3 regions of the Streptosporangium sp. NPDC020145 genome follow, and region 2 is predicted to be linked to each of the others. Evidence: riboswitches for the same ligand, from Rfam matches in the RefSeq annotation. Region 2 holds a riboswitch; each other region holds the start of a gene.
The links. A riboswitch is a leader RNA that binds a small molecule or an ion and turns the genes downstream of it on or off. The one in region 2 is predicted to bind S-adenosylmethionine.
Positions count from the first base shown of each region.

Region 1: it holds a riboswitch for S-adenosylmethionine, as region 2 does, so the genes downstream of both, ABZ463_RS29325 (aminotransferase class V-fold PLP-dependent enzyme) here and thrC (threonine synthase) in region 2, are expected to answer to the same signal.
Region 3: it holds a riboswitch for S-adenosylmethionine, as region 2 does, so the genes downstream of both, ABZ463_RS09425 (glutathione S-transferase C-terminal domain-containing protein) here and thrC (threonine synthase) in region 2, are expected to answer to the same signal.

Region 1 covers NZ_JBEXZT010000020.1:85,414-95,150, reverse strand. Annotated here, with positions in the region: gene panC (pantoate--beta-alanine ligase) at 1-790, opposite strand, end outside; gene ABZ463_RS29355 (DUF2520 domain-containing protein) at 781-1,671, opposite strand; gene ABZ463_RS29350 (SAM-dependent methyltransferase) at 1,869-2,849, shown strand; gene ABZ463_RS29345 (NAD-dependent epimerase/dehydratase family protein) at 2,915-3,922, shown strand; gene ABZ463_RS29340 (acyltransferase) at 4,200-5,279, shown strand; gene ABZ463_RS29335 (cytochrome P450) at 5,284-6,480, opposite strand; gene ABZ463_RS29330 (TerC family protein) at 6,490-7,224, opposite strand; SAM riboswitch class IV at 7,419-7,534, shown strand; gene ABZ463_RS29325 (aminotransferase class V-fold PLP-dependent enzyme) at 7,628-8,884, shown strand; gene ABZ463_RS29320 (NADH-quinone oxidoreductase subunit D) at 8,903-9,737, shown strand, end outside.
Region 2 covers NZ_JBEXZT010000014.1:24,043-33,779, forward strand. Annotated here, with positions in the region: gene ABZ463_RS24210 (trehalose-6-phosphate synthase) at 1-950, opposite strand, end outside; gene ABZ463_RS24215 (RNA polymerase sigma factor) at 1,056-1,616, shown strand; SAM riboswitch class I at 1,730-1,872, shown strand; gene thrC (threonine synthase) at 1,887-3,149, shown strand; gene ABZ463_RS24225 (MoaD/ThiS family protein) at 3,171-3,446, shown strand; gene ABZ463_RS24230 (cold-shock protein) at 3,837-4,037, shown strand; gene groL (chaperonin GroEL) at 4,361-5,986, shown strand; gene ABZ463_RS24240 (AAA family ATPase) at 6,226-8,208, opposite strand; gene ABZ463_RS24245 (DNA repair helicase XPB) at 8,624-9,737, opposite strand, start outside.
Region 3 covers NZ_JBEXZT010000004.1:268,879-278,615, reverse strand. Annotated here, with positions in the region: gene ABZ463_RS09440 (ABC transporter permease) at 1-971, opposite strand, end outside; gene ABZ463_RS09445 (ABC transporter permease) at 1-3, opposite strand, end outside; gene ABZ463_RS09435 (ABC transporter substrate-binding protein) at 968-2,599, opposite strand; gene ABZ463_RS09430 (FAD/NAD(P)-binding protein) at 2,631-4,391, opposite strand; gene ABZ463_RS09425 (glutathione S-transferase C-terminal domain-containing protein) at 4,420-5,361, opposite strand; SAM riboswitch class IV at 5,398-5,510, opposite strand; gene ABZ463_RS09420 (DUF402 domain-containing protein) at 5,563-6,075, shown strand; gene ABZ463_RS09415 (nitric oxide synthase oxygenase) at 6,084-7,193, opposite strand; tRNA gene ABZ463_RS09410 (tRNA-Asn) at 7,590-7,665, opposite strand; gene ABZ463_RS09405 (YtxH domain-containing protein) at 7,831-8,142, shown strand; gene ABZ463_RS09400 (hypothetical protein) at 8,233-8,694, opposite strand; gene ABZ463_RS09395 (hypothetical protein) at 8,691-9,737, opposite strand, start outside.

The DNA.
Region 1 (9,737 bases), on a different contig from region 2:
CGGCGAGGACGGCCTCACCCCGGTGGTCGTCGCCGACCTCGGTGAAGGTCGCCGGGTCGACCAGCACCAGATAGTCGAGCTCGACCCCGGGCTCGGCGTCGAGCACCGCCCGCGACTCGGCCAGGACCTCGGCGGGCGTACGGCCGCGGGCCCCGATGAACAGGGCGCGGGACAGGGAGAGCGCGGTGTGCCGTTCGTGCGTGGACAGATAGCGGTTCCTGCTGGACAGCGCCAGGCCGTCCGCCTCACGGACGGTCGGCGCGCCCATGACGGAGACGGGCACGTCGAGGTCGGCGACCATCCGGCGGATCATGGCCAGCTGCTGGGCGTCCTTGCGCCCGAAGACCGCGATGTCCGGCTGGACCAGGTTGAACAGCTTGAGCACCACGGTCAGCACACCGTCGAAGTGACCGGGTCTGAACGCCCCCTCGACGATCGTGCCCATCCGCCCTGAGGACACCGAGACCTGCCGGTCCGCGGCGTACATGTCGTCGGCCGAGGGGGCGAAGACGATGCTCACGCCCTCGTCGGCGCAGGTCTCCAGGTCGGCGTCAAATGTCCGGGGATAGCGGGAGAAATCTTCGTTCGGCCCGAACTGGAGGGGGTTGACGAAGACGCTCACCGCGACGTGGTCGGCCTGCTCACGGGCCAGCCGGATCAGTGAACGATGGCCCTCGTGCAGCGCGCCCATGGTCGGCACCAGCGCCAGCGTCGCCCCGGACGCGCCGATCCCCAGGCTGTGCTTCGCCTTGACCAGCCCGGCGCGGTCACCGGCCACGATCACGTCCATATGTTCCCTCCCAGGGCGTCGAGGAGGCGCTCGGCGGCCTCGGGCTTGAGCAGCCCGGCCGCCAGCGCGCGGTCCGCGGTGAGCCTAGCGAGGGCGACGTAGGCGTCCGCCGCCTCGGGTGCCGCGAGGATCAGGGCGTCGACGTGCTTGCGGACCGTCCCGGCGTCGCCGCGCACCACGGGACCGGTCAGCCCGGAGATGCCCAGCCGCAGCACGTTCTCCAGCGCCGCCCCAAGCAGTGGCCCGAGCATCCGGCCCGGCTGTTCGACACCGACGCGTTCGAGCAGCTCGGAGGACTCGGCGACGAGCGTGACCATGTGGTTGGCGGCGCCCGCCAGGGCCGCGTGGTAGAGCGGCCTGTCGTCGTCGGCGATCCAGACCGGCTCGCCCTCCATCTCGATGACCAGCGCCTCCGCCACGGGCCTGAGCATGTCGGGGGCGGTCACGCCGTACGAGATGCCGGTCAGGCGGCGTAGGTCGTCCTCCCTGCCGGTGAAGGTCATCACCGGGTGCAGGGCCAGCGGGAGGGCCCCCGCCCTGATCGCGGGGTTCAGCACGGCCAGGCCGTACGCGCCGCTGGTGTGGGCAACGAGCTTGCCCTGGAAGGCGGCGCCGGTGCCCGCCAGCCCGGAGACCAGGTCGGGCAGGACGTCGTCGGGGACCGTCATGAGAATGAGGTCCGACGTGGCCACCACGTCCTCAGGCCGGGACGGTGTGACGCCCAGCCGCTCCGCGGCCCGTTCCCTGGAGGAGTCGGAGACGCCACTGGCGGCGACGACCCGGTGTCCGGCGCGTGCCAGCGCGGCGCCGAGCGCCGAGCCGACCCGGCCTGCTCCAATCACTCCGACGGCCAGCCGCGCCGGGCGATCGACTGCGTCCATGACGTCCCGTCCTTCGACAAGATTGGGGCTCCATGCCCAGTTGACCAGCGTAACGGGCCTGCCCCACCCGGCTGCGCGAAGGCACGTGTCCGAAAGCGGCGGCGGTCCTGTCCCAGGTCTGCCCCGGGCCGGGCCGCTTTTCCCCTCTCGTCGCATGCTTTCTCACCGAGGGGGGCGTCCCTGTAGCGTCGGGGATCGTGTGGCTCACCTGGCGCGCCGCGACACAGCGGGCGCTCTACGGCGAAAACGGCTTCTATCTGCGCGAACGACCTTCCGCCCACTTCCGGACCTCGGTCAGCGCCGCAGCCAGTGCCACAGTCGGCACCTCGGCCGTTCTGGCGGGGGCCGTACTGCGCGAACTGGCCGAACTGGCCGGGCCCGCCGGGATGATCGACCTGGTGGACGTCGGCGCGGGTGAGGGCGCCCTGGCGGCCGGGGTGCTGGCCCTGGCGCCGCAGGAACTCCGTTCCCGGCTACGGGTGACCTGCGTGGACGTCGCCCCCCGGCCCCCGGACCTGCCCGAGGAGATCGGCTGGGAACCGGTGGTGCCCGAGGGGGTCGAGGGGCTGGTGATCGCCAACGAGTGGCTCGACAACGTTCCCCTCGACGTGGTCGAACAGACGCCCGACGGCCCCCGGCTGGTCATGGTCGATCCCTCGGACGGCGCGGAGCGGCTCGGCGACGCCCCGGAGGAGGCCGACCTTGCCTGGCTCGACCGCTGGTGGCCGCTCGGCCCCGTCGGCGAGCGCGCCGAGATCGGCAGGCCCCGCGACGAGGCCTGGGCCTCGGTGATCGTACGGCTGGCGCGCGGCCGGGCCGTCGCCGTCGACTACGCGCACCGGCTGGGCGCCCGCCCGCCGTACGGCTCGCTCGCCGGTTACCGTGGCGGCGCGGCCGTGGCGCCGGTCCCCGACGGGTCGTGCGACATCACCGCGCACGTCGCGCTGGACGCCTGCGCGGCGGCGGGCGAGCGGGTCGGGGCGGTCACGACGACGTTGACCACCCAGCGGGAGGCCCTGCGCGCCCTGGGCGTCACCGGCGCCCGCCCGCCCCTCGACCTGGCGGGCTGGGACCCGGTGGGGTATCTGCGCGCCCTGTCACGGGCCTCCCTTGAGGCGGAGCTGATCGACCCCCACGGCCTCGGCGCCTTCGGCTGGCTGCGCCAGTCACGGCCCTGACCGTACGGATACGCCCGTGGTGAATTCGCTGGGGTGGCGGGGCCGGCGCGATGAGGATGGTCGGCATGAGGCTTCTTGTATTGGGTGGCACGCACTTCGTCGGCCGGGCCGTCGTTGAGGAGGCGGTGCGACGGGGCGACGAGGTCACCATCGTCAACCGGGGCAGAAATCCCCTCCCACCAGGGACGGCGGGGGCGGGCGTCGAGACGCTCGTCGCGGACAGGACCGACCGCGAGGCGCTGCGTGCGGCCCTTGACGGTCGTGAGTGGGACGCGGTCGTCGACACCTGGAGCAGGGCGCCGAAGGTCGTCGCCGAGGCGTGCGGGCTGCTGGACGGGCGGGTCGGCCACTACGGATACGTGTCCAGCAGGTCGGTCCACAGTTGGCCGATCCCACCGGGGGCCGATGAGAGCGCCCAGGTGGTCGAGAGCGACCCCGACTCCGAGGCTGCCGACGACTACGCGGAGGCCAAGCGCGGCGGCGAGATGGCCGTTCTGCGGGTCTTCGGCGAGCGCGCCCTGCTCGCCCGCGCCGGGCTGGTGATCGGCCCCTACGAGAACATCGGGCGGCTGCCCTGGTGGCTGCGCCGCGTCGAGCGGGGCGGCCGGGTGCTGGCGCCGGGCAGGCCGGGCCGTCCGCTGCAGTACATCGACGCCAGGGACATCGCGATCTGGATGCTCGGGGCGGCGCAACGGGGTGTCGGCGGCGCCTTCAACACGGTCAGCCACCCCGGGCACGCCACCATGGGCGAGCTGCTCGACGAGATCATCAGGGTGACCGGCTCCGACGCCGAGCTGGTCTGGACCCCCGCCGAGGTGATCGAGGAGGCGGGCATCGCCGCGTGGACCGAGCTGCCGGTCTGGCTGCCCGAGGGCGGCGAGGACGACGGCCTGCACGACGGGGACGTCTCGGCCGCCCACGAGGCGGGGCTCGTCTGCCGTCCGCTGCGGGAGACGGTCGCCGACACCTGGGAGTGGCTCAAGGTGGAGGGCGACCCGGCGCTCAGGGCCGACCGCCCCTCGGTCGGCCTCGACCCGGCCAAGGAGGCCAAGGTCCTCGACGGCCTGACCTGACACGCGGTTTCCCGGCGGCCGGGGCCGTACGGCGGGCGGCTCCCGGCCCTGGCGGTGTTTCCTCGGCGGCCGGAGGCCGGTCGTCGCAGGCCCGAAACAAATGATCGGGCCTGAAACACAACTCCATGAGCTTCGGAAACAAGCGGTCACCCCTGTTCCCGGAAAACGGGGATCGTGGAGGTCGCGGCTGTTCGCTATTGTCTGGATCGTTCTACTTGGTGTGATCCCGCCATGCCGGTCCACGGCGTCGGCCGACAGCGACCGTGACGAGGTTCGCGTGAAAGAGACCATGGCTCCTCCCGCGGCCAGGGAAAAAGCCCCCCGCCTCCCCTCCCTGACGGGTTTGAGGTGGTTCGCGGCATTTGCTGTTTTCGGTTTTCATCTGTTCACCGGCGGCATAACGGATGACCCCGGAACACAGCGCTTTCTCGGGGCGGTCTTCTCCGCGGGCTCCTCCGGGGTGCCGTTCTTCTTCGTGCTGTCCGGCATGGTGCTGACCTGGTCGTCCAGGCCGGGAGACCGGGCGTGGGCGTTCTGGCGGCGACGGGCCGCCAGGATCGTCCCGAGTCACATGGTCACCTGGATCGCCGTCCTGGCCCTGTTGACCGTGGCGGGACGCGTCGTGGCGCCGGGACCGGCCATGAGCGGATTTTTCCTCCTTCAGGCCTGGGTACCGGACGAAACCTATTACTTCGGCGGCAACACCCCTTCCTGGTCACTCTCCTGCGAAATGGCGTTTTATGCGGTTTTCCCGCTTCTGCTGCCGCTTCTTCGACGTATTCCAGGAAACCGGCTCCTGCTGACCTCGGCGGGGTTGTGGGCCGGAACATGGGTGGTCCCGTTTGTCAGCTTCTCGATGCCGGAAAGCATCGGTTACTGGTTCGTCTGGATCTTCCCGGTGACCAGGGCACTGGAGTTCGCACTCGGCATGACCGTGGCGCTGATGGTCAAGGAAGGCCGCTGGCGGGGACCCGGCCTGCCCGTGGCCGTCGTCCTGGTCCTGGTCGCCTACGCGACCGTCCCGCTGGTCTGGCAGCGCGCGGGCTGGGTGGCGTGGATGGCGGGACCGTTCGCCGTGCTGATCGCCGCCGCCGCGACGGCCGACGTGCGCGAGAAGCGTTCGCCGCTGCGCCTGCCCGTCCTGGTCTGGCTCGGGGAGATCTCCTTTGCCTTCTACCTGGTGCACCAGCCGACGATCAGCCTGGTCAACCGGGTGCTCGGGCGCACCCCGGCGCACGCGCTCCTGGTGACGCTGACGGCGCTGCCGCTGGCCGTACTGCTGGCCTGGGCGCTGCACCGCCTCGTCGAGCGGCCCGCCGAGCGCCTGCTGTCAGGCGGGCGCCCGGGGGCCGCGTGAGACCTCAGACCCGTGCCTCCAGAGCCGTCAGGCCCCGGATGACGTAGCCGGGGTTCCAGGTGGGCTCGGTGGCGAGTTCCATCCGGGGAGCCAGGCGCAGCAGGGCGCCGAACGACTCGGCCAGCTCGATCCTGGCCAGCGGGGCGCCCAGACAGAAGTGGATGCCCGCGCCGAAGGAGATGTGCGGGTTCTCCGTACGGCCGAGGTCGAGGCGGTCGGGGTCGGCGAACACCTCGGGGTCCCGGTTGGCCGATCCGAACAGCAGCGCCACCTCCGCGCCACGTGGGATGTCCACCCCGCCGACCGAGATGTCCTCAAGGACCCAGCGCTCGAACATCTGCAGCGGGGTGTCCCAGCGCATCAGCTCCTCGATCGCCGTGGGCAGCAGGCCGTGGTCGGCGCGCAGCCGTTCCAGCTCGGCCGGGTTGCGGAACAGCGACCACCAGCCGATTCCGGTGACGTTGACGGTCGCCTCGTGACCCGCGTTGAGCAGCAGCACGCAGGTGCCGACCAGCTCCTCCTCGGTCAGGGTGTCACCGCCGTCGGCGACCAGGGCCAGGGCGCTGATCAGGTCGTCGCCGGGGTTCGCCCGGCGGGCGCGGGCCAGCTCCGACAGGTAGCCGGAGAACTCCTCCGCCGCCCGTACGGCGGTGCGCTGCGTCTCGGGCGACGGGTTGAGCTCGTACATCCCGCAGATGTCGGCCGACCAGGGCCGCAGCAGGTGCCGGTCCGCCTCGGGGACGCCGAGCATCTCAGCGATCACGGTCACCGGGAGCGGTTCGGCGACCTCCGCGATGAGGTCGCCGCCGCCACGTGCCACGAAGTCCTCGACCAGCCCCGTGGCGATCGAGGCGACCTTGGGCCGCAGCGCCTCGACCATCCGCGGGGTGAACGCCCGGGAGACCAGGCGGCGCAGGCGGGTGTGGACGGGCGGCTCGACGTCGAGCATCCCGGCCCTGACCACCCGCCAGAACGGGTCGAGGAAGGGCGGCTCCTCCGGTCTGCCGAACTCGGCGTGCGTGGCCACGTGCAGGTAGGACCGGCCGAGTCTCCGGTCGCGCAGCAACGCGTTGACGTCGGCGTGCCGGGCGACCAGCCACTGGCCGGTCGGCTCGAAGAAGGTGACCGGCCGCTGTCTCAGCTCGGCGTAGGCGTCATAGGGGTAGGCGACGAATTCCGGACTCCATGGGTCAAAACGCACAAACCCATGCTAGGGCTCCGGAGTCTTCTCGACGGCCCGGGAACGACGGCGGGCCCGGATGTTGAGCAGCTCGACCACCAGCGAGAACGCCATCGCGAAGTAGATGTAGCCCTTGGAGATGTGCTGTCCGAAACCCTCCGCGAGCAGCACGACGCCGATCAGCACCAGGAACGACAGCGCCAGCATCTTGATCGTCGGGTGCTTGTCCACGAAACGGCTGATCGGCCCCGAGGCGAAGAGCATCACCACGACCGCGACGATGACCGCGATGACCATGATGGCCAGCTCGTCGACCATGCCGACCGCGGTGATCACCGAGTCGAGGGAGAAGACGATGTCCAGCACCATGATCTGCAGGATCACCATGCCGAAGGAGGCCGCCGCCTTCCGGCCGCCGGAGTGGTCCTCGCCGTTCTCGGTGTGGCCGTGGATCTCGTGAACGCTCTTGACCAGCAGGAACAGCCCGCCGAGGATCAGGATCAGGTCGCGTCCTGATATCTCGTGCCCGAAGATCTCAAAGAGCGGGGCGGTGAGCCGTACCACCCAGGACAGGGCGAGCAGCAACGCCAGGCGGCTGACCAGGGCGGCGAGCAGGCCCAGTCTGCGGGCGTTGTCACGCTGTTCCGGCGGGAGTTTCCCCGCCAGGATCGAGATGAAGATGATGTTGTCGATGCCCAGCACGATCTCCAGAGCGATCAGCGTGAGCAGACCTATCCAGCTCGCCGGGTCGGCCACCCAGTCCATCGGGTCCTCCAGTTTCGGTGGGGAGAGCGCCGCCCGCGCGCGGCGCGTGACCTGACGGGCGTTCACGGTCACAGCTCCAGACGATCGGACAGAACCGGAAGTTCCTCAGGATCACCGCCGAAACTCCAGCCCTCCGGACCCCTTCCCGCAGACTTGCCAAGCACCGCCTCTGTGTGGGTATAGTCCGGTTCGTAGGTCATGAGTGCCAGCGACAAGCCCCGGCTAGCTGGCCGGCAACCCTCGCGTCCGCGGCGGGGTGCCCCGGGTGAGGACCTGGTCCGGCACGAGGTGTGCCGGGCAAGCGCGGGCTCCAGCACCAAGGCCATGGCTTGGGGTCCGATGACCTCCAAGGAGCTTTGGCGTGTCCACACTGACGATCTTCACCTCCGCCGCCGCCGAGACCGTGACCGTCCCGGCGACCCGTGTCCCCGACGACCGGCCGATCCCCGCGGTCCTCGGCGCCGACCTTGAGGTGCCCGTCAAGGGCGGCAGGCTGGTGCCGTACGCCAACCTCGACTACGCCGCCAGCGCCCCCTGTCTTGAGCCGGTGAGCGCCGCCGTCGCCGCCGCGCTCCCGGCCTACTCCAGCGTCCACCGCGGCGCCGGATACGCCTCCCAGCTGACCACCGCCCGCTACGAGCAGGCCAGGCACACCGTGCGGGCCTTCGTCGGGGCCCGCCCCGACGACGCGGTGATCTTCACGAGGAACACCACCGACGCCACCAACCTGCTGGCCCGCAGCCTGCCCGCCGGGACCACCGTGGTGGTCTTCGAGACCGAGCACCACGCCTCGCTCCTGCCCTGGGCCGACGTCGTACGGCTGCCCGCCCCGGCCTTCCCCGGTGAGGCCGTCCGCGCCGCCGACGACGCGCTGGCCGCGATCGACGGCCCCAAGCTGCTGGTCGTCACCGCCGCCTCCAACGTGACCGGCGAGCTGTGGCCGATCGCCGCGCTGGCCCACATCGCCCACCGCCACGGCGCCCGCGTCCTGGTCGACGCCGCCCAGCTCGTCCCGCACCGCCGCCTCAACCTGACCGCGCTCGACCTGGACTACGTGGTCTTCTCCGGTCACAAGCTCTACGCCCCGTTCGGCACCGGCGCGCTGATCGGCCGCTCCGACTGGCTCTCGGTCGCCGAGCCGTACCTCCGGGGCGGCGGGGCCGTCAGGGCCGTCGAGGACGAGACGACCGACTGGCACGACGACCCCGAGGCCCGTCACGAGGCGGGCACGCCGAACGTGCTGGGCGCCATCGCGCTGGCCGCCGCCTGCGACGCGCTGAGCGCGACCGGCTGGGACGTGCTGGTGCGCGAGGAGGAGCGTCTGCTGGCCCGCCTGCGCACCGGTCTGGCCGGGATCGAGGGTGTGCACGAGCTGTCCCTGTGGGGCCCCGACCACGCCCGCGTCGGCATCGTCTCCTTCGTCGTGGACGGCTTCACCGCCCGTGAGGTGGCCGAGACGCTGTCCGGCGAGTACGGCATCGGCGTGCGGGACGGCAAGTTCTGCGCCCACCCCTTCGTCAGGCACCTGCTCGGCGCCAAGGACGGCGGCTGCGACGACGTCACCGCCTCCGCGGTGCGCGCCTCCATCGGCGTCGGCAGCACCACCGAGCACGTCGACCGTCTCGTCGAGGCCCTGCGGGATCTCGTCACGCGCCGCTGACGTGACAGCATGGGGCCTATGACTGAGCCCCGGGAAGTGAACGTGGGGATCGGGGCCGGAGCCGACGCCGTCGCGGGAGCGGCGGCGGCCGGCAAGGAGCTGGCCACCGAGGACATGGTCCTGAACATCGGCCCGCAGCACCCCTCGACCCACGGCGTGCTACGCCTGCGCCTGACGCTGGACGGCGAACGGATCAGCGCCGCCGAGCCGATCGTCGGCTACATGCACCGGGGCGCGGAGAAGCTGTTCGAGGTCAGGGACTACCGGCAGATCATCGTGCTGGCCAACCGGCACGACTGGCTGTCGGCGTTCGCCAACGAGCTGGGCGTCGTGCTCGCGGTCGAGCGGATGCTCGGCATGGAGGTCCCCGTCAGGGCCGTGTGGGCGCGCACCCTGATGGCCGAGCTGAACCGGGTGCTCAGCCACCTGATGTTCCTCGGCTCCTACCCCCTCGAACTGGGCGCGATCACCCCCGTCTTCTACGCCTTCCGCGAGCGCGAGACCCTCCAGGCCGTGATGGAGGAGATCTCCGGCGGCCGGATGCACTACATGTTCAACCGGGTCGGCGGCCTCAAGGAGGACCTGCCGTACGGCTGGCTCGACCGGGTGACCCTGGCCGTCGCCGACGTACGGCGCCGCCTGCCCGACATCGAGGCCCTGATCAGCGGGAACGAGATCTTCCTGGCCCGCACGGTCGGCGTCGGGGTGCTCGACCGCGAGACGATCATGCAGTACGGCGTCAGCGGCCCCATCGCCCGTGCCTCCGGCGTCGGCCTCGACCTGCGCAGGGACGACCCCTACCTCGCCTACGGCGAACTGCCGGTCAAGGTCGTGACCCGTTCCGCGGGAGACT
Region 2 (9,737 bases):
ACGACCCTGCCGTGCCACTCGGGGTGCGCCGCGAGGAACTCCCGGTAGGCGATCAGGCCCCTGACGATGTTCTTCGACAGCTCGGTCCTGTCGATGCGCACGATCAGCCTGCGGTCGCCGACCAGCTCGCGCAGGGCGGCCATGTGGGACTCGACGTCGGGCTCGCGGGCGCGTTCCCACAGCGCCCGGCCGTCCACACCCAGGCCGTGCACGCCGATCCGGGTGGTCCGGCCCGCGTGGGTCACCGTACGGCCCGCGCGCTCGACCCGCGCGTCCAGGACGCTCTCGCAGCAGTCCATGAAGGCCCCGGCCCAGCGGTCGGTCAGGAAACCCGCCTGGTCGGCGCCCAGGATGCCCTCAAGCAACTCGGCGGCGACCTCGTCGGGCAGCAGGCCGAAGTACTCGGGAGGGGCCCAGGGCGTGTGGGAGAAGTGGGAGACGCGCAGGTCGGGCCGTTCGCTCCTGAGCATCGCCGGGACCAGGGCCAGGTGGTAGTCCTGCACCATGACCTTGGCGCCGTGCGAGGCCTCCTCGGCCAGCGCCATCGCGAACGCCTCGTTGTAGGCCTGGTAGGACTCCCACTCCCTGCCGAACCTGGCGTCGAAGTGCGGCCTGTTCGGGGTGTCGTAGAGCAGGTGGTGGACGAACCACAGGGTCGAGTTGGCGACCGCGTTGTAGGCCCGCTGGAAGGTCGCCGGGGGGATGTCGAGCATCCGCAGCGCCCCGGTCTCGTATCCCGCCTGGTCGAGCCGCCCCCCGGGAGCGAGCCGTACGGCACCGCGGTCGCCGTCGGACAGGGCGGCGCAGACCCACAGGACGTCGAGCTCCTTGGACACCTCGGACAGGCCGGAGACCAGGCCGCCGCCGCCCCTGCGCATGCTCAGCGCGCCGCCCTCCGACATGGTGAAGGAGACCGGGCCGCGGTTCGAGGCCACCAAAATCCCACTCATCTGACCTCCTCGCCCGGGAGGACGTGGCTTGTCCCGAAGGTTAACCAAACGATAACCGGCGACCATAGGATGTCGAGCGACCGTGACCGTTGATGGGAACCCGTGATGGCGCTGGACGAGACGACCGAGGAACTTGCCCGTGCGGCCGCCGGAGGCGACCACCGGGCACTGGGCGAACTGCTGAAGCGGATCGAGCCCGAGGTGCTACGGCACTGCGGGCGGATCCTCCCCTACCGGCAGGACGCCGAGGAGGCCTGTCAGGACACCCTGCTCGCCGTGGCCCGCAACATCGCCAGGTTCGAGGGGCGGGCGCGGTTCAGCACGTGGCTGCACATCGTGACCGCCAACTGCGCGCGCACCACCTACCGCTCGCTCAAACGGCGTTCCGCCGAGCAGAGCTCGGAGGAGTTGCCGCTGCACAACAAGCCCGACGTCGCCAGGGTGAGTGTGATCGCGGGCTCCCGCCTCGACCTGCTCGACGCGATGGAGGCCCTTGAGGCGGACAAGCCCGACCTGGCCCAGGCGCTGGTGCTGCGCGACATCTGCCAGCTCGACTACAACGAGGTCGCCGAGCAGCTCGGCATCCCCCTCGGCACCGCCAAGTCGCGCATCCACCAGGCCCGCAAGTACGTCCAGGGAGCGCTCGGCGACGCCTACGGCTTCTGAGGTTTGTCCGGTTAATGACACACTTCATCTCGTTTGGTGAGACAACTGGTCAGGAGGGGCACAAGGCGAGGTAGAGTGCTTGAGACCTGCATGTCAGGTCCACAACTGAACATTGCTCATCCAGAGGGGTGGAGGGACCGGCCCTGCGAAGCCCCGGCAACCCTCCCGGTTCAAGACTCGCGATCTGGCGAGGGGTCGACCGGGACAGGTGCCAATTCCGGTCTGTGACCAGGGTGGTCGCAGACGAAGATGAGGGAAAGGCCTCGCTTCATGGCGCTCGCGAACACCGCAACCACCACCGCTCTTGACTTCGGTCCCGCCGTCGCTCTCTCCTGTCGTGAGTGTGGTGCCCGCTACGACCTCGGTCCCAGCTTCGCCTGTATCGAGTGTTTCGGGCCCCTTGAGATCGCCTACGACTTCGGGAACGTCACCCGGGAACAGATCTCGCAGGGGCCGGCCAACATCTGGCGCTACCGCTCCCTCCTGCCCGTCCCGGCGGACGTCGCCTCCAAGCCCAACACCGAGCCCGGCTGGACCAGGCTCGTCAAGGCCGACAACCTGGCGCGTGAGCTGGGCCTGCGCTCGCTGCACGTGAAGGACGACTCGGGCAACCCCACGCACTCCTTCAAGGACCGCGTGGTCGCCATCGCCGTCGAGGCGGCCAGGAACTTCGGCTTCCACACCCTGTCCTGCTCCTCGACCGGCAACCTGGCGGGCGCGGTGACCTCCGCCGCCGCCAGGACCGGGCTCGACGCCTGCGTGTTCATCCCCGCCGACCTCGAACAGGGCAAGATCGTCATGGCCTCCGTGTACGGCGGCAAGCTGATCGGCATCGACGGCACCTACGACGACGTCAACCGCTTCTGTTCCGAGCTCATCGGTGACGAGCTCGGCGACAAGTGGGGCTTCGTCAACGTCAACCTCAGGCCCTACTACGCCGAGGGCTCCAAGACCCTGGCCTACGAGATCGCCGAGCAGCTCGGCTGGCGGATCCCCGACCAGATCGTCATCCCGGTCGCCTCCGGCTCCCAGCTCACGAAGATCGACAAGGCGTTCAAGGAGCTGATCGCCCTCGGTCTCGTCGAGGACACGCCGTACAAGATCTTCGGCGCCCAGGCCGAGGGGTGCTCCCCGGTCTCCGCGGCCTACAAGGCGGGCCACGACGTGATCCGCCCCGTCAAGCCCGACACGATCGCCAAGTCGCTGGCCATCGGCAACCCGGCTGACGGGCCCTACGTGCTCGACATCGCCAGGCGCACCGGCGGCGGGGTCGAGGACGTCACCGACCCCGAGATCGTGGACGCCATCCGCCTGCTCGCCAGGACGGAGGGCATCTTCGCCGAGACGGCGGGCGGTGTCACCGTCGGGGTGCTGCGCAAGCTGGTCGAGTCGGGTCGGCTCGACCCTGACGCGGAGACCGTGGTCCTCAACACAGGTGACGGCCTGAAGACCCTTGACGCGGTCGCTGACCAGGCACGTCCCACCGCTGTCATCCGGCCCTCACTCGACGCGTTCCGCGCTGTCGTCGCCTAGAGCTCTGAAAGGTACTGAATTATGAGTGTTTCTGTACGGATTCCGACGATTCTCCGTACGTACACCGGCGGCGCGGCCGAGGTGAACGGCGAGGGCGGGACCCTGCGTGAGGTTCTGCAGAAGCTCGACGCCGACTTCCCCGGGATCGGTGCCCGTATTCTCGATGAATCGGGCAAGATTCGCCGTTTTGTGAACGTCTATGTCGGTGATGAGGATGTCCGTTTCGCCGACAACCTCGACACGGTGACGCCGTCCGGCGTTCAGGTCTCCATCATTCCGGCGGTCGCCGGAGGCTGATCCCGGCGGAGGCCGCGCGGGGCCCTGGGCGGGCCCTGGGCGGCCTCCTGGGGCCCGATGTCGTCCACTGTCATGGAACGGCGCCCCTAGAACACCCTCACGACACCCGCACCGGCCTGGCCGCGTGCGGGTGTCGTCTTTTGTGATGCAAGCTCACATTTTTGCGCGAAGACATAATGTAATATTTAACTAACTAGTAGTGATAGCAAAACTATGTTGGCGTGTTGAATGCGTCCGTAAAGCGGTAGTTTGCTGGTTGACTCTGTTGCCCCACGGGCTCTCACAGGTATGGTCGAGGGCGATCGACGTAGGCGATGTCTCCGCCTCGGAGATTGAGGACCTCGCGAGAGGAATGGGCGACGTCCTCAAGCCCAGTAAGAGGAGTCGGAAGTGGCGCAAGGCACCGTCAAATGGTTCAACGCGGACAAGGGCTACGGCTTCATCGCGGTAGACGGTGGTAAGGATGTTTTCGTCCATTACTCCGCGATCATGATGGATGGCTACCGTGCGCTCGAACAGGGCCAGAGGGTCGAGTTCGAGATCACGCAGGGACAGAAGGGACCTCAGGCGGAATCGGTCCGGACGGTCTGATCTCGTCCTCCGTCAGCTCGTCGGGAACCCGCTGGCGCATCCCGCGGCAGCGCAGTTCGCGCGGATCGCCCTCGGCATGTCGGCCCGGCTCGTCGCTCCCATCGGCGGGCCGGGCCTTCGCCTAAGCTGACACTCAGGTCAAAGGTCCTTGGCTTGCACTCGTCGGGGGAGAGTGCTAAACAGTGGTTAGCACTCCTCATTGGAGAGTGCCAAACCTGGATCGAGACGATGGGGCCCGCCGAACGGAGTCGCGGGCCCGTATGCCGTCGCGGGCGTCGCCTCGGTCTGGTGCAAGCCACCCTGTGTTTGGGAGGTCTAGCCGTATGGCAGCCAAGATGATCTCGTTTGACGAGGACGCCAGGCGCGGTCTCGAGCGTGGCATGAACCAGCTCGCGGACGCTGTCAAGGTGACCCTCGGCCCCAAGGGCCGCAACGTCGTGCTGGAGAAGAAGTGGGGCGCCCCCACGATCACCAACGACGGTGTCTCCATCGCCAAGGAGATCGAGCTTGAGGACCCGTGGGAGAAGATCGGGGCCGAGCTCGTAAAGGAAGTCGCCAAGAAGACCGACGATGTCGCGGGTGACGGCACCACCACGGCCACCGTGCTTGCTCAGGCGCTGGTCCGCGAGGGCCTGCGCAACGTAGCCGCGGGCGCCAACCCCATGTCCCTGAAGAAGGGCATCGAGGCCGCCGTCGAGCGTGTCTCCGAGGAGCTCTCCAAGCTGGCCAAGGACGTGGAGACGAAGGCGCAGATCGCCTCCACGGCCTCCATCTCCGCGGGTGACCCGCAGATCGGCGAGATGATCGCCGAGGCGATGGACAAGGTCGGCAAGGAAGGCGTCATCACCGTCGAGGAGAGCAACACCTTCGGCCTTGAGCTTGAGCTCACCGAGGGCATGCGCTTCGACAAGGGTTACATCTCGCCCTACTTCGTGACCGACCCGGAGCGCATGGAGGCCGTCCTCGACGACCCCTACGTCCTCGTCGTCAACTCCAAGATCTCCGCGAACAAGGACCTGCTCCCGGTCCTCGACAAGGTCGTGCAGGCCGGCAAGCCGCTGCTGATCATCGCCGAGGACATCGAGGGCGAGGCGCTGGCGACCCTGGTCGTCAACAAGATCCGCGGCCTGTTCCGCTCGGTCGCCGTCAAGGCTCCGGGCTTCGGCGACCGCCGCAAGGCCATGCTGGGCGACATCGGCATCCTGACCGGTGCCCAGGTCATCAGCGAGGACCTCGGTCTGAAGCTGGAGTCCACCACGCTCGACCAGCTCGGCCGCGCTCGTCAGGTCATCGTCACCAAGGACGAGACGACGATCGTCGACGGTGCCGGTGACGCCGAGCAGATCGCGGGCCGGGTCAACCAGATCCGTGCCGAGATCGACAACACCGACTCCGACTACGACCGCGAGAAGCTGCAGGAGCGCCTGGCCAAGCTGGCCGGTGGCGTGGCGGTCATCAAGGCCGGTGCGGCGACCGAGGTCGAGCTCAAGGAGCGCAAGCACCGCATCGAGGACGCCGTGCGTAACGCCAAGGCGGCCGTCGAGGAGGGCATCGTGCCCGGCGGTGGCGTGGCGCTGCTGCAGGCCGGCGCCAAGGCGTTCGACAAGCTCGAGCTGGCCGGGGACGAGGCCACCGGTGCGGCGATCGTGCGCAAGGCTCTTGAGGAGCCGCTGAAGCAGATCGCGGTCAACGCCGGCCTTGAGGGCGGCGTCGTGGTGGAGAAGGTGCGCAACCTGACCCCCGGCGAGGGCCTGAACGCCGCCACGGGCGAGTACGTCAACCTGTTCGAGTCGGGCATCATCGACCCGGCGAAGGTGACCCGTTCGGCGCTGCAGAACGCCGCCTCGATCGCGGCGCTGTTCCTGACGACCGAGGCCGTCATCGCCGAGAAGCCCGAGAAGGCCGGTGCCGCTCCCGCCGTTCCCGGCGGCGGCGACATGGACTTCTAGTCCGGAGCTTTCCCAAAAGAGGCGACCCCGAGGTGTCGGGGTCGCCCCTTTTTGTTTTCCACCCGATTTCTCACCGGCCCGTAAGGCGGGCCTTTCCGGTCGGCCAGGTGTTTTACCCGGGCCGGGCGTGCGTTTCACGGCCGCCGCGTTCGGAGACCGGACGTTTCCGGCCGCCAGGGCCTTCGGGAGGGGTGGCCTTTTCGGCCGGACGGACTTTCACGGCACGCCGGGGGAACCGGTCAGCGGAGCTGGGCGGGCAGGTCGCCGGTGTGCAGGACGGTCAGCGAGGTCACCGCCCTGGTCAGAACCACGTAGAGACGGGCGAGGCCGCGTGGTTCCGCGGCCACGATGTCGGCGGGTTCGACCACGATGACGTGGTCGTACTCCAGGCCCTTGGCCAGGCTCGCGGGGATCACCAGGAGCCGGTGCTCCTCGGTCGCGTCCTGGCTCAGCACCCGGTGCTCCACGGCCTCCAGGATGGCGGAGACCTCGGCCACCGCGGCGTCGGGGGCGATCACGCCGATCGAGCCCTCGCGGGAGAGCGTCTCGCCCACCACCTCCCTCAGGGACGCGGCCAGGTCCGCGGCGGGCCGTACGGTGAGGGAGCCGACGCCGGGTCGCAGCGAGCGGGGCGGGGCGAGGTCGGGGGCGACGGAGGGCAGCAGCCTGGCCGCGTAGTCGAGGACCTCACGGGGAACGCGGAAGCCGAGGGTCAGTTCGGTGACCACGCCCTCCTCGAACCCCAGGTGGGCCAGGACCTCCTTCCACGAGCGGGCCGACCAGGGGGTCGTGCCCTGCGCGAGGTCACCCAGGACCGTTGCCGACCCCGTACGGCACCGCCGTCCCAGCGCCCGCAACTGCATGGCCGACAGGTCCTGGGCCTCGTCGACGACCAGGTGACCCAGCGGGGCGGTCCGCTCGATCATGTCGCCGAGCTCGTCCATCAACGCCCCGTCGGCGGCCGACCACTTCGCGGAGCGGAAGGTCTTCGACGGCTTGGCCCACAGCAGCACGGCCTGTTCCTCGGCGGTCAGGTCGTCCCTGGCCGAGTCGGCGAGGAAGGCGGGGTCGCTGAACAGCCGGTGGAGGACCTGCTGCGGGGTCACCTTCGGCCACACCGTGTCCACCAGCTGCTTGACCGGCTTGGACCTGGCGACGGCGTCCTGCACCCGGTCGTCGGGGGACTCGCCGCGCTGTTCCATCCGGACGAGGACCGCGTGGGCCAGCCGCTGGGCCAGGGCCGCGCGGCCCGGGGCGTAGCGGGTGGTGCCGCGCAGGGAGGCGACGATCTCGCGGACCTCGTAGTCGGCAACCCGGTAGCGGTTGACCCCCTTGGTGAACAGCACGCCCTCGGTCGGCTTGACGATGTACGCCCACAACGCGCGGTTGAGCACGGGCACCATCCGGGCGTCGCCCTTGATCGCGCTGACCGCGGGGTCCTCGGGCGTCGCGTGGTCGCCCAGGATGTCGGCGACGGTGGTCTGGTCGACCTTGACCTCGCCGAGCGCAGGAAGCACCGAGGAGATGTAGGACAGGAAGGCCCGGTTGGGGCCGACGATCATCACACCGGACCTGGCCAGCCGTTCCCGGTGGGTGAAGAGCAGGTAGGCGGCCCGGTGCAGGCCGACCGCGGTCTTGCCGGTGCCCGGCGCCCCCTGGACGCACACGGTCGTGCCCAGTTCGGAGCGGACGATCTCGTCCTGGTCGGGCTGGATGGTCGCGACGATGTCGCGCATCGGCCCCGAGCGGGGCCGTTCGATCTCCTCGGTGAGGATCCTGCTGTGTCCGGCGCCGCCGCCGGGGGAGTCGCCCTGGTCCAGACGTTCGTCCTCGTAGGCGGTCAGCTCCCCGCCGTGGTAGCCGAACCTGCGGCGGCGTCTGACGCCCATCGGCTCGGCCGGGCTGGCCTGGTAGAACGCACGGGAGATCGGCGCCCGCCAGTCGATGACCAGGGGGCGGCTGCGGTCGTCGTGGACGTGCCTGCGGCCGACGTGGACGGTCGCGGGCAGGTCGTCGTCCGTCGCGCGGTCCAGGCGGCCGAAGAACAGCGGGGTGCCCGCGTGGTCGGCCAGCGCCGCGACCCGCTGGTCGAGCAGCGCCTGGAGGATCTGCTGGGACACCCAGTCGCCCGCGGCGTCGGAGGACAGGGACTGGGCGTGCTCGCGCATGGCGCGCAGGGCGGTCCGGGAGAGGGCCAGGTGCTCGCGCTCGGCGGCGAGGATCTCGTCGGGGTCCGTGGGTTCCGCGGACCCTGAGGACCCCGAGGATTCTGTGAGGTCTGTGGGCTCTGTGAGGGGGTCCAGGGATATGTCGGGGGACAATGGATGTCCGGACACGGGAAAGCGCCTCCTGTTCGGTAAGCGGTGGTGGCCATCAGGCAGCGAATCCACCAGCCTAGCGACGCGCTTCGACGGCTCAAACCGATTAACGGCCGCATCCCTTGCGTGAGCGCGTTACCACCGTCCGTGTTTGTGCGTCCAAATCGCTAAAAAGGCGGGAAAATCCAGTGACGCGCGCAGATCATGGGGGTATGTCGCCAGTGGCCGTCGAGGCCTAGCGAGGGGGTGGTCGCTTTGGAGAAAGCCTGCGGAATCTCGTGGACCTGACACGAACGACGGCGTGTTCGCCATGGGAACGCTAGTCGTCAGCGAGCACGTCGTCAGCGTCGATGATCTGGTAGGCGTATCCCTGTTCAGCCAGGAAACGCTGCCGGTGCGCGGCGAAGTCCTGGTCCACCGTGTCACGGCTGACCACGGAGTAGAACCGTGCCCCGCCACCGTCGGCCTTCGGGCGCAGCACCCGGCCAAGCCGCTGGGCCTCCTCCTGCCGTGACCCGAAGGTTCCCGACACCTGTACGGCCACCGCCGCCTCGGGCAGGTCGATGGAGAAGTTCGCCACCTTGGAGACGACCAGCACCTGGATCTCCCGGTCGCGGAACGCCTGGAACAGCCGCTCCCGCTCCTTGACCTTGGTCTCCCCCTTGATCACCGGAGCGCCCAGGTGCTCGCCGAGCTCGTCGAGCTGGTCGATGTACTGACCGATGATCAGCACCTGCTCGTCGGGATGGCGCCGGACGAGCGCCTCGGTCACCCGGGTCTTCGACGGGGTGGTCGCGCAGAACCGGTAGCGCTCCTCGGCCTCGGCCATCGCGTAGGCGAGCCGTTCCTCGTCGCTCAGGGTGACCCGCACCTCGACGCAGTCGGCCGGGGCGATCCAGCCCTGGTTCTCCATCTCCTTCCACGGCGCGTCGTAGCGCTTGGGGCCGATCAGGGAGAACACGTCGCCCTCCCTGCCGTCCTCGCGCACGAGCGTCGCGGTCAGCCCGACCCGCCGCCTGGCCTGCAGATCCGCGGTCATCCGGAAGATCGGGGCGGGCAGCAGGTGAACCTCGTCGTAGACGATCAGACCCCAGTCACGGGCGTCGAACAGCTCCAGATGGCGGTAAACCCCCTGCCTGCGGGTCGTCATCACCTGGTAGGTGGCGATGGTGACCGGGCGGATCTCCTTCTTCGTCCCGGTGTACTCGCCGATCTCGTCCTCGGTCAGCGAGGTCCGCCTGATCAGCTCCTGCTTCCACTGGTGGGCCGAGACGGTGTTGGTCACCAGGATCAGCGTCGTCGCCTTCGCGTGGGCCATCGCCGCCGCGCCCACGATCGTCTTGCCCGCGCCGCAGGGGAGCACGACCACGCCGGAACCGCCGTGCCAGAACGCCTGCGCGGCCTCCCGCTGGTAGTCGCGCAGCAGCCAGCCG
Region 3 (9,737 bases), on a different contig from region 2:
CATCGGCCCTTCCTCAACCGGGGGTCGATCACGAGGTAGGCGAGGTCCACGAGGGTGCTGACCGTCACGTAGACCGCGGCGGCCAGCATGATGACCGCCATGACCACCGGCATGTCCTTGCCGGTGACCGCGACGAGGGTGATCTGGCCCAGGCCGGGCCTGCCGAAGACGGCCTCGACGACGATCGCCCCACCGAGCAGGACGCCGACGAACCAGCCGGTGAGGGTCACGGCGGGCAGCAGCGCGTGCCGCAGGGCGTGCCTGGCGACGAGTCGCCACTCGGTGATGCCGCGCGAGCGGGCGGTCACCGCGAACGGTTCCTCAAGCGCCCGTTCCAGGCCTTCGCGCAGCACCTGGCCGAGTGTTCCGGCGATCTGCAGGCCGAGGGCCAGGGCGGGCAGCACGAGGGAGGCGAAGCCGCGGTCGCCGGAGACGGGGAACCAGCCGAGGGTGAAGGAGAAGACGGCCAGGAGCAGGAGACCGGCCAGGAACGGCGGGACCGAGGCGGCGGTCAGCTCGGAGAGTCCGGCGAGCCCGCCGGCCCAGGAGCGGCGCCCCGCGGTGGTCAGCGCGAGTACCAGGGCGATCGCGACGCCGAAGGCCGCCGCGGTGAGCGCGAGCCTGACGGTCGGCCAGACCTGCGAGGACAGGATCTCGGCGACGTCGCGCTGCAGGACGTAGGAGCGGCCGAGGTCTCCGTGCAGCAGCCGCAGCAGGTAGTCGGCGTACTGCTGCGGGACGGGGCGGTCGAGCCCCCATTCGGCGACGATCGCGGCCCGCCGCTGCGGGGTGTCGAGGCCGTCGGCGATGAGGACGTCCACGGTGTCGCCGGGGACGAGCAACAGCGCGGCGTAGGCCGCGGTGGCGGCGACCCAGAGCACGACGAGTCCTGCTCCGAGCCGCCTGACCACCGGGCCGGTCCACCCGGCGGCGGCCAGCCCCCGCCGCCGGGTGAGTGTGAGGGTGCTCACGTGCCTGTCCGGACGTCGTAAGCACTGTTGGGGGTGCCGGAGACCGGCTCGAAGGTGATCCCGGTGACCCCGGCGCCGTAGGCGACCTGGTCCGCCGGGACGTAGAGCGGCAGCAGCAGCGCCTCCTCCGCGACGACGGTCCGCTGTGCCCTCGCGTAGAGCTCCTTGCGTCTGGCCTGGTCGGAGGTGGTCGAGGCCTCGGCGAGCAGCTTGTCCAGGTCCGCGTTCTCGAAGTGGGTGCGGTTGATCGCGGCGCCCTTCGGCAGGATCAGGTTGAGCGCGGCCCCCGCGTCGGTGTCGCCGCGCGAGTTCTGGAACAGTTCGTACTGGTCGTCCTCCAGGGCCTTCTGCTGGGTGCCCTGGTCGACCACCTTGGGCTGGAAGTCGATGCCCGCGCTCTGTTTGACCGCGGCCTGTACGGCCTGCGCGAGGACGTCGCGGCGGTCCCTGACGTAGGGGGCCGACTCGACGGATCGGACGGTCAGCCGCTTGCCGTCCTTGACCCGGAAGCCCTCGGCGTCGCGTTCGGTCCAGCCCGCCTCGTCGAGCAGTTCGTTGGCCCGTCGCGTGTCGTTGCCGTAGGTGTTCTCCAGGGAGGCGTCGTAGAACTGCGGGCTGCCCTGGCCGACGATGCTCCAGGCTCGCCTGGCCGTGCCCTGGTAGACCGAGTTGAGCACGGTGTCCACGTCCACGGCGTCCCTGAAGGCCTCTCGCACCCGTTTGTCGTCGAAGGGCGGGTGCGAGACGTTGAAGTAGTAGGAGAACGCGCTGCCCGAGTTGAGGCTGGTCTCCACCCTCACACCGGGGTCGGCCTTGAGCAGGCCGAGTTCGGTGGCGGGCACTCCCTCGATCACCTGGACCTGTCCCGAGGTGAGCGCGCCGACCCGGACCGCCGCCTCGGGCAGGAACCGGTAGGTGATCTCCGCCAGGTAGGCGGGTCCCTGGTGCGCGGCGTTGGGCGGCGCCCAGTTGTAGGCGGGGTTGCGCCGGTAGTGGGCCTCCTGGCCGGGGGTGAACCGGTCGAGGATGAACGGTCCCGTGCCGACGAGGTCGGGACCGCCCGCCTTGAGGTCCTTGGCGTTCCTCAGCGACTTCGGGGAGACCTGTCCGGCGTACGGCGAGGCCAGGAAGTCCAGGAACAGGGCGTCGGGCGCCTTGAGTGTGATCTTCAGCGTGTAGGGGTCCGTCACTTCGGCCGAGGAGTACTCACGCAGCTGGATGCCGGCGACGGCGGGGTTGTACCCGGGCGTGACGAGCTGGTCGAGGTTGGCCTTGACCGAGGCCGCGTCGAACTTCTCCCCGTCGTGGAAGGTCACGTCCCTTCTGAGCTTGAAGGTGTAGGTGAGGCCGTCCTTGGAGACCTCCCACGAGGTGGCCAGCCACGGCAGGAACTCACCGTCCCTGCCCCTGGCGACGAGCGCGTCGAACTGGTTGTGCACCAGCAGCCTGGCCTTGTTCTGGCCCCACTGCTGGGGGTTGAACGTGATGGGCTGCGTCTCGATCGCCCACACCAGCGAGTCCCCCTCGGTGCCGCCGCCTGAGGCCGGGTTCGCGGCCCCGGTCTCGGTTCCGCACGCGGCGAGCGTCAGCACCCCGGCCAGAGCCAGGACGCCCCGTTGCGCTTTCACTTACCTTCTCCTCGGGGAGTCGTGCGCCGCCTCAGGCGACATGTCTGATCTCGGTGGTGACGGCCTCGGACAGCACGATCCGGGCCAGGGCGTCGGCGTGGCGGAAGAGCGGGGCGTCGAGGCCGGGTCTGGCGAAGCCGCCGGTGACCCGTCCGCCGACGACCCAGGGGCCGAAGGCGAACCTGCGGGGGTGCGGGGTGTCGAGGCGGTCGAGCAGGCGGCGGTCGGCGGGCCGTACCCTCAGCAGGCCCGACGACTCGTCGATCTCGCCGCGGTCGCGCAGCGCGGAGATCAGCGGGTCGGTCGAGCGGCTCACGCTGGGTGCGGGCAGCCTGGCCTCGACGAGGGACCTGGCGGTGACGGCGCCGGGCAGGGTGGGGCTCTGCGCGACCCATCGCCCGCCGCGGTGCTCGACCCTGACGTCGGCGCCGAGGAAGGTGACCACGCCCGCCCTGGCCAGGGCCTTGAGCTCCTCAAGCCGGGGGCCGGGCGGACCGCTGGCGACGTAGCTGAAGAAGCCCTCGAACCACCGGTCGGAGATTCCCCGTTCGGCGAGGACACCGTTGACGGACAGTAATCCGAGGATCAGGGCGTGGTCGGCACTGTACGCGGAGTCGGAGCGTCGTTGCAGGTCGGCGGCCATGTAGCCGTCCATCCACCGCCGCAGTCCCGCCTGGTCGCCGAAGCGGATCCGCTCCAGCGGCCGGTCGAGCCGGTCCAGGTCGAGCCGGTCGGCGTGCCGGGGTACGGCCTTGCGGATCAGCAGCCGCATCCCGGGGCTGCGCCATTCCTCTGCGGCGAACCGTTCGGCGAACTCCGGCCAACCGGTCCTGACCCGTTTCGGATGGCTGTTGAGGAGTTCGTGGTAGTAGGCGAAGGCGAGTTCCTTGGCGGCCAGGGGCCACACGTCCCGCCGGAAGTTCCACGGCCCCTCCCCCAGCGCCCCCGCCGTCAGGAAGCGCGGCGCGGGCGGCCGGAGCCCCTGGAAGCGGTAGGCGGTCTTGGCGTGGTACGGCACACCGCGCCGTGACCCCACGTGCAGCAGCGGTTCCCGCCCGCTGGGCAGGTAGACGAGTTCCCCGTCGTGTTCCCTGACGAACCGGCCGCCCCTTCCCGAGGTGAGCAGCACCATCAGGTCGACGAAGGCCAGTCCCAGGCCGCGCACGATCACCGGTTCACCGGCGGGCAGCCGGTCCAGGCCGAGGTCGAGGTCCGCGGTGTAGCCGGTCGGCAGGTAGCGCAGGCCGCTCTCCCTTGCCAGGGCCGTCAGCCCGCGTTCCTCCGCCGCCGGGGTGACGTCGCCGTGTCCCTGCGCGAGGATCACGGCGCCCACCTCAAGGGTCGTCCCGTCCTCAAGCCGTACGGCCTGGCCTCCCGGGACGTCGGTCAGGTCGAGTGCCCGGGTCCGGTGCACGTGCACCCGGACACCGCGGGGGGCGGTGTCCACGGCTCGCCGGAAGGCGTGGGTGAGGTAGGCGTTCTGCACGGGCCGGGGGACGAAGCGTCCGGGGTCGCAGCCGAGCCACTCGGCCAGCGAGGGGCCGGGGCGGATCGGGCCGACGCACCGGACGGACTCGTCGGTGAAGAGCGTCACGTCGGCGGCGGCGGAGTTCATCCAGAGCAGGTCGGGTTGCCGCTCGCGCCAGACCCTGCCGCCGCCCGGCGGGTAGGGGTCGATCACGTGGACGTCGAGCGACGGCCAGCTGAGCAGTTCGGCGGCGTTGGCGCAGATCCGCTCGACCAGGCAGGTGCCGGTCGGCCCGGCGCCGACGATCGCGATGGAGGCGCTCACGCCGACCACTCCCCTCTCGTACGGTCCGTCACAGCGCTGCTCTTCGATGGGGCAGGTCCCAGTCGGGGGTGGCGGGCTCGACCGGTACCCGCCACGGGTCGGTCTCCCCCGTGGGGGAGGCGAGCACGGTGAGGTCGGTGTTCTCGCGGAAGGCGGGGTGCTGGTAGAGGTCCCTGGCGTAGTCCCACAGGTTGGGGAAGGCGGTCAGCGGGCGCTCGCTGATCCTGGCCGACGGGTTGTCGCTCACGTCGAACCTGACCAGGGTGGGCCAGAGCCGTACGTCGGACTCGGTGATCGCGGAGCCGAACAGGAACCTGCGGCCGGCGAGCCTGGCGTCGAGTTCGTCGAGGAAGCCGATCACGGCCTTCCTCGCCCGGTGGTACTCCGGTTCGGTCGTGGCGGCGGAGACCCGGCCCGCGGCGGTGTTGGCGTACTCGTAGACGCGCGCGTTGAGCGCGTCGATCTCGGGCCGCAGTTCCTCGGGGTAGAGGTCGGCCTCGGGGTCGCCGCCGAAGCGTGTGCCCAGGTCGATGGTGATGTCCGGGAAGTTGTTGCTGACGATGCGCCCCCCGTGCCGGTCCCACAGCACCGGCACGGAGACGTGTCCGTCGAATCCGGGTTCGGTCGCCTCGTAGGCCTGCCTGAGGGTCGCGAAGCCGTTGACCGGGTCGGCGCCGCGCCGCTCGCGGAACGCCCACCCCCTGCCGTCCCGCTCGTCGTCCACGTAGGACAGCGAGACGACGTCCTGCAGCCCTTTGAGGGAACGCACGATCGCCGTACGCTGCGCGTAGGGGCAGACCGCCGCGACGTAGAGGTGGTAGCGCCCGGCCTCGGCGGGGAACTCCCCGGTGCCGTCGTCGGTGATCCGTCCCTGGAAGGGGTAGCGGGGGCCGGGCCTGCCACCGGGCCGGTAGCGGCCGTGGGTGTCCAGGTCCACTGGGCTGGCGTAGTTGAGTGTGATCTCGGACATGTGACACTCCCAGGGCATGCCTCGGTGACCCGTGCGGGTCCGCGCTTGCGGCACGCCGACCGTGCCACCCGGTCCTCCCCGGGGGCACCCCGCCGCGGTGCGAGGGTTGCCGGTCAGCGAGCCGGGGCTTTGCACTGACACTCTTAACCTAGTTAGACGGTAGGAAATACATAGATCTCTGTCAACCCTTAAAGTCGGGGGATGTCTCATGAGATCGTCCGCGTGGTCTACCGCAAGTACGACGGCTCGCTGCACTGGAACCACCCGGCCCTGCTCCTCGGCGAGGACGAACACGGCGTGTGGGTCGGCTGCCCGCCCGGCAGCAGCGGCAGGCGGGGGCAGGAGCCGCCCGTCGTCTGGGACGAGCCGTTCGTGATCCTCTTCCCCCGTGACGCCTGGTGGACGGCCACCTTCAACGCGGCGCCGTACAAGGCCGAGATCTACTGTGACGTCTCGACCGTGCCGCGCTGGGACGGCGACGAGGTGACCATGGTCGACCTCGACCTCGACGTGATCCGCATGCGCAAGGACGGCCGGGTGCTCCTGGACGACGAGGACGAGTTCGAGGAGCACCAGGTCCGCTACGCCTACCCCAGGGAGATCGTGGAGGGCGCCCGCGCCTCGGCCGCCGCGCTGATGGAGGCCGTCACCGCCAGGACGGCCCCCTTCGCCTCACCTCCGCACTGGCTCTCCCTGGTCTCCGGGAACCGCTGAGAAGGACGTCACCGCCCCGGGCTCCACCGGCCCGCCGACCGCTCCCTGGAGTCGGGGTGGGTGACGAAGTTCGGCGAGAGCCGCTCCTGGTCGTAGTACCGGTGGAAGACCGGGGTCGCGGCCCCCGAGATGGGCGGGACGATCCAGCTCCAGTCGGCCGGGCAGGTCCTGCCCGCGCTCTCCTCCCGCGCCACGTGCGTCAGGAAGCGCCTGGACTCGGCGTGGTGGTCGGTCATGGTGACCCCCGCCCTGTCGAAGGAGTACAGGACCGCCACGTTCAGCTCGACCAGCGCGTGGTCGCGCCACAGCGAACGCTCGTTACGGGTGTCCAGGCCGAGCCGCGCGGCGACCAGGGGCACCAGGTTGTAGCGGTCGGGGTCCGCGAGGTTGCGCGCCCCGATCTCGGTCCCCATGTACCAGCCGTTGAACGGCGCGGCCCGGTAGCAGACCCCGCCGATCTCCAGGCACATGTTCGAGATCGCCGGTACGGCGTGCCAGCGCAGCCCCAGCCGCTCGAACCACGGATAGGCCGGGTGGGACAGCGGCACCTCGAGCACCGCGTCCCCGGGGATCGTGGACAGCACAGGCGGCCCGTCGCCCATCGAGACCGCCAGGGGAAGCACGTCGAAGGGCGTGCCCCGGCCGCCCGGCCAGCCGAGTTTACGGGCCATCGTGGTGAACCCGGCGTTGCGCGGATCACCGACGACCGAACCGTCGTCCATCGCGTACCCCGCGTAACGGATGAGCTGCTCGTTCCAGATCCTCGGCCCCGGCGCCCCCGGCCGGTCCTGGGCGAAGATCGTGATCATCGGCCGGATCCGGCCGTCGGAGACGGCCTCACGGAGATGGTCGACGCACTCGACGGCGACCCCCTCGACCGTGTTCACCCGGCGCCGGTCGCGTACCCGCAGCGACTTCCAGTACAACCGCCCGATACACCTGTCGCTGTTGCGCCAGGCCACCCGGGCGCCGAAGACGAGTTCCTTCGGCGTGTGGGTGTAGGTCCCCGTCGCGGCGATCTCGGCGCGCACCTCGCGCAGCCTGGGCTTCACAGGGCCCGCGTCCGGGTTCTCCTCGTGGAACAGCGTCAGGAACTCCTCGGCGGCCGTCACGTCCACCGGCGGGGCCACCGGTTGGGAAGGCGGCTGCCACGGCGCCCTCCCGTCGTCCCGGTGGGCCCCCGCATAGCCCTGCGCGCGTGCTCCCTGTTCCCTCGCCGGCGTCTGGCGCCGGGGTTTCGGCCAAGTCGGCACAGAAAAACCACCTGTATACGTCTAACGGGTACGGCATGCCGTTCCGGGCGGCACGGTTCCCTCGGCGTGATGTCCCGCGTGATGTCTCCGGCCCGGCGGTGATCCCACTGCGGTACGGCGCCCACGGCCCGGTCACCGAGTGCGAGCGGAAGGACACGAGGCGATGCGCCCCCTATTTTCCGTGATTCACCGGGATTTGTCCGCGAAATAGGACACGAAACGGCGAAGGCCCCGGGAGCTGTGCTCCCGGGGCCTTCTTGATGGCTCCCGCGATAGGACTCGAACCTATAACCTGCCGGTTAACAGCCGGCTGCTCTGCCGATTGAGCTACACGGGATCGTGCTTCGCGCTGTTCGGACCTGGGGTTTTCCCCCGCTCCTTGCGGCGCAGGAATAGATTAGCGCACTCCGGGAGTGTGTGTCGCATCGATGCTCCGGGGTAGGGCCGAGACAACTCACGATCCGCGGGTAGGGTCCCGCCCAGGACGCTTGTGGAGGTGGAGATGCGTTACCGACTGATGTTCGGTGTAGGCCTCGCGGTCGGCTACATCCTTGGGAGCCGCGCAGGCCGGGAGCGCTATGAGCAGCTCAAGCGGATGGCGCGCCGGGTCTCGGACAACCCCGCCGTCCAGGAGGCCGCGGGGCTGGTCGGCGCCCAGGTTTCCAGGGCCACCGACGTGGCCAGGACGAAGGTGAGTGATGTGGCCAGGGACAAACTGCCGTTCCTGCAGCCGCGCGACGGCAGGGGGCCGGAAGAGCACGACGAAACGGGCACCGGATGGCCACGGGAGGAGAAGGCCGTCACCCCCCACTGACCCCGCCGCCCGCGCGGGTCACGGCGCCCACCGGACCCGCGCGGGCTCCTTTCGCGTTCCGTACCGAGAAAAGCCGGTCGTGGGACGCCCTCAGACGCCGAAACTGCGGCGCGTCTCCTCCAGGGCCTGCTCGGCGAGAGCGCGCAGACCGGGGTCCTGCGGGTCCATCCCGGCGTCGAAGACGAACTCCCAGATCATCTGGTCGTCGTCGGTCCTCCTCGCCACCAGCCGCACTCCCCCTCTGGCGTCCAGCGGGGCGTACTGACTGACCACGATCGAGGCCATGACCCGCTCCCGCACGGCCTCCGGCACCCGCCCCGGCTCGGGCAGCGGCGCCCGGAGCGTCCGCCCCTCCGTGGTGACGACCGTCAGCCCCTCCTCGTCCCACACCCCCCGGTCGATCCGGAACCACGGCAGCCTGGTCTCACCCAGATAGAGCGCCTTGTCGGTCGCGACCACGTAGCCTTCGGGCCCCTCGGCGTAGGTGAGCACCCGGTCGGTCGGCGCCACGGCCGCGCGGACCCCCGCGGGCGTCCGATTGAAGAGCTTCATCCCTCCACGTTATCGGCGAGCAGATCGAGGGTGAGCGCGGCGGACCAGGAGAAGTCCCTGCTGCCCCTGCCGCTGCCGTCGAAGGGGTCGAAGCACTCCCTGAAGCCCGCCTGCCGTACCAGGCGCAGGGTGCAGACGCCGAGCAGCCGCGCCAGGCCGTCCAGCCCGTGCACGGCCGCCGCCCGCCGCAGCAGCCAGTTGGTGTTCACCCAGGACGGCCCTCGCCAGTAGCGCGACCGGTCGAACTGGGTGGCGCGGATCTCACAGCTGGGCACGGGATATCCGGCGGCCCCCATGAACCGGGCCGATTCGAGCACCCCGACCAGCTTGGCCACCCGGTCGGCGGGCAGGCCGGGGTCGAGCATCGGCCCGAAGGCGCCCACGGTGCACATCGGGCTGAGCCGTCCCGAGCGCAGGTCGAGGGCGTGGAAGGCCTCACCGCCCCAGAGCCGTTCGAGCAGCCCGGCGCGGATCCGCTCGGCCGCCTCCCGGTGCGGCGCGGGATCGGCCCCGGCCAGCGGGGCCAGCTCGGCGAGCGCCTGGCAGGAGGCCAGCCAGATCCCGTTGAACAGCGGGTCCTCGACCGCGAAGGGATGCTCCGCGCGCAGGTAGGCCGGGTCGTAGCCGGAGTCGCGGTAGCGCTGGGCCAGCCAGACGTAGCGGTCGGGGAACGGTTCCTCCCCGTGGGCGCCGGAGGCCTGGGTCACGGCGTCCAGCGGGGCGTCCCACACCGGGCTGTCGTCCATCCCCGACTCCCAGGGGTGGACGATCGCGGCCAGTCCTCCCCCTCCCAGGTCCCTGGCCGTGGCGAGGTAGTCGTGCTGGGCCACAAGCATGGGGTACAGCCTGCGGACCAGGCCGCGCGCCTCCTCGCGGTTCCTCGCGTGCCGCCACATCCACCAGGTGGCCAGGGCGTGCAGGGGCGGCTGGGTCAGCCCGGAGGTCGGCACCCCGTTGGGGGCGGCGGGATGCTCCCCGGACCGCCAGACGGAGGGGCCGGGGAAGTAGGCGTCGGCGAGACCCCGGTTGAAGACGATGTGGGG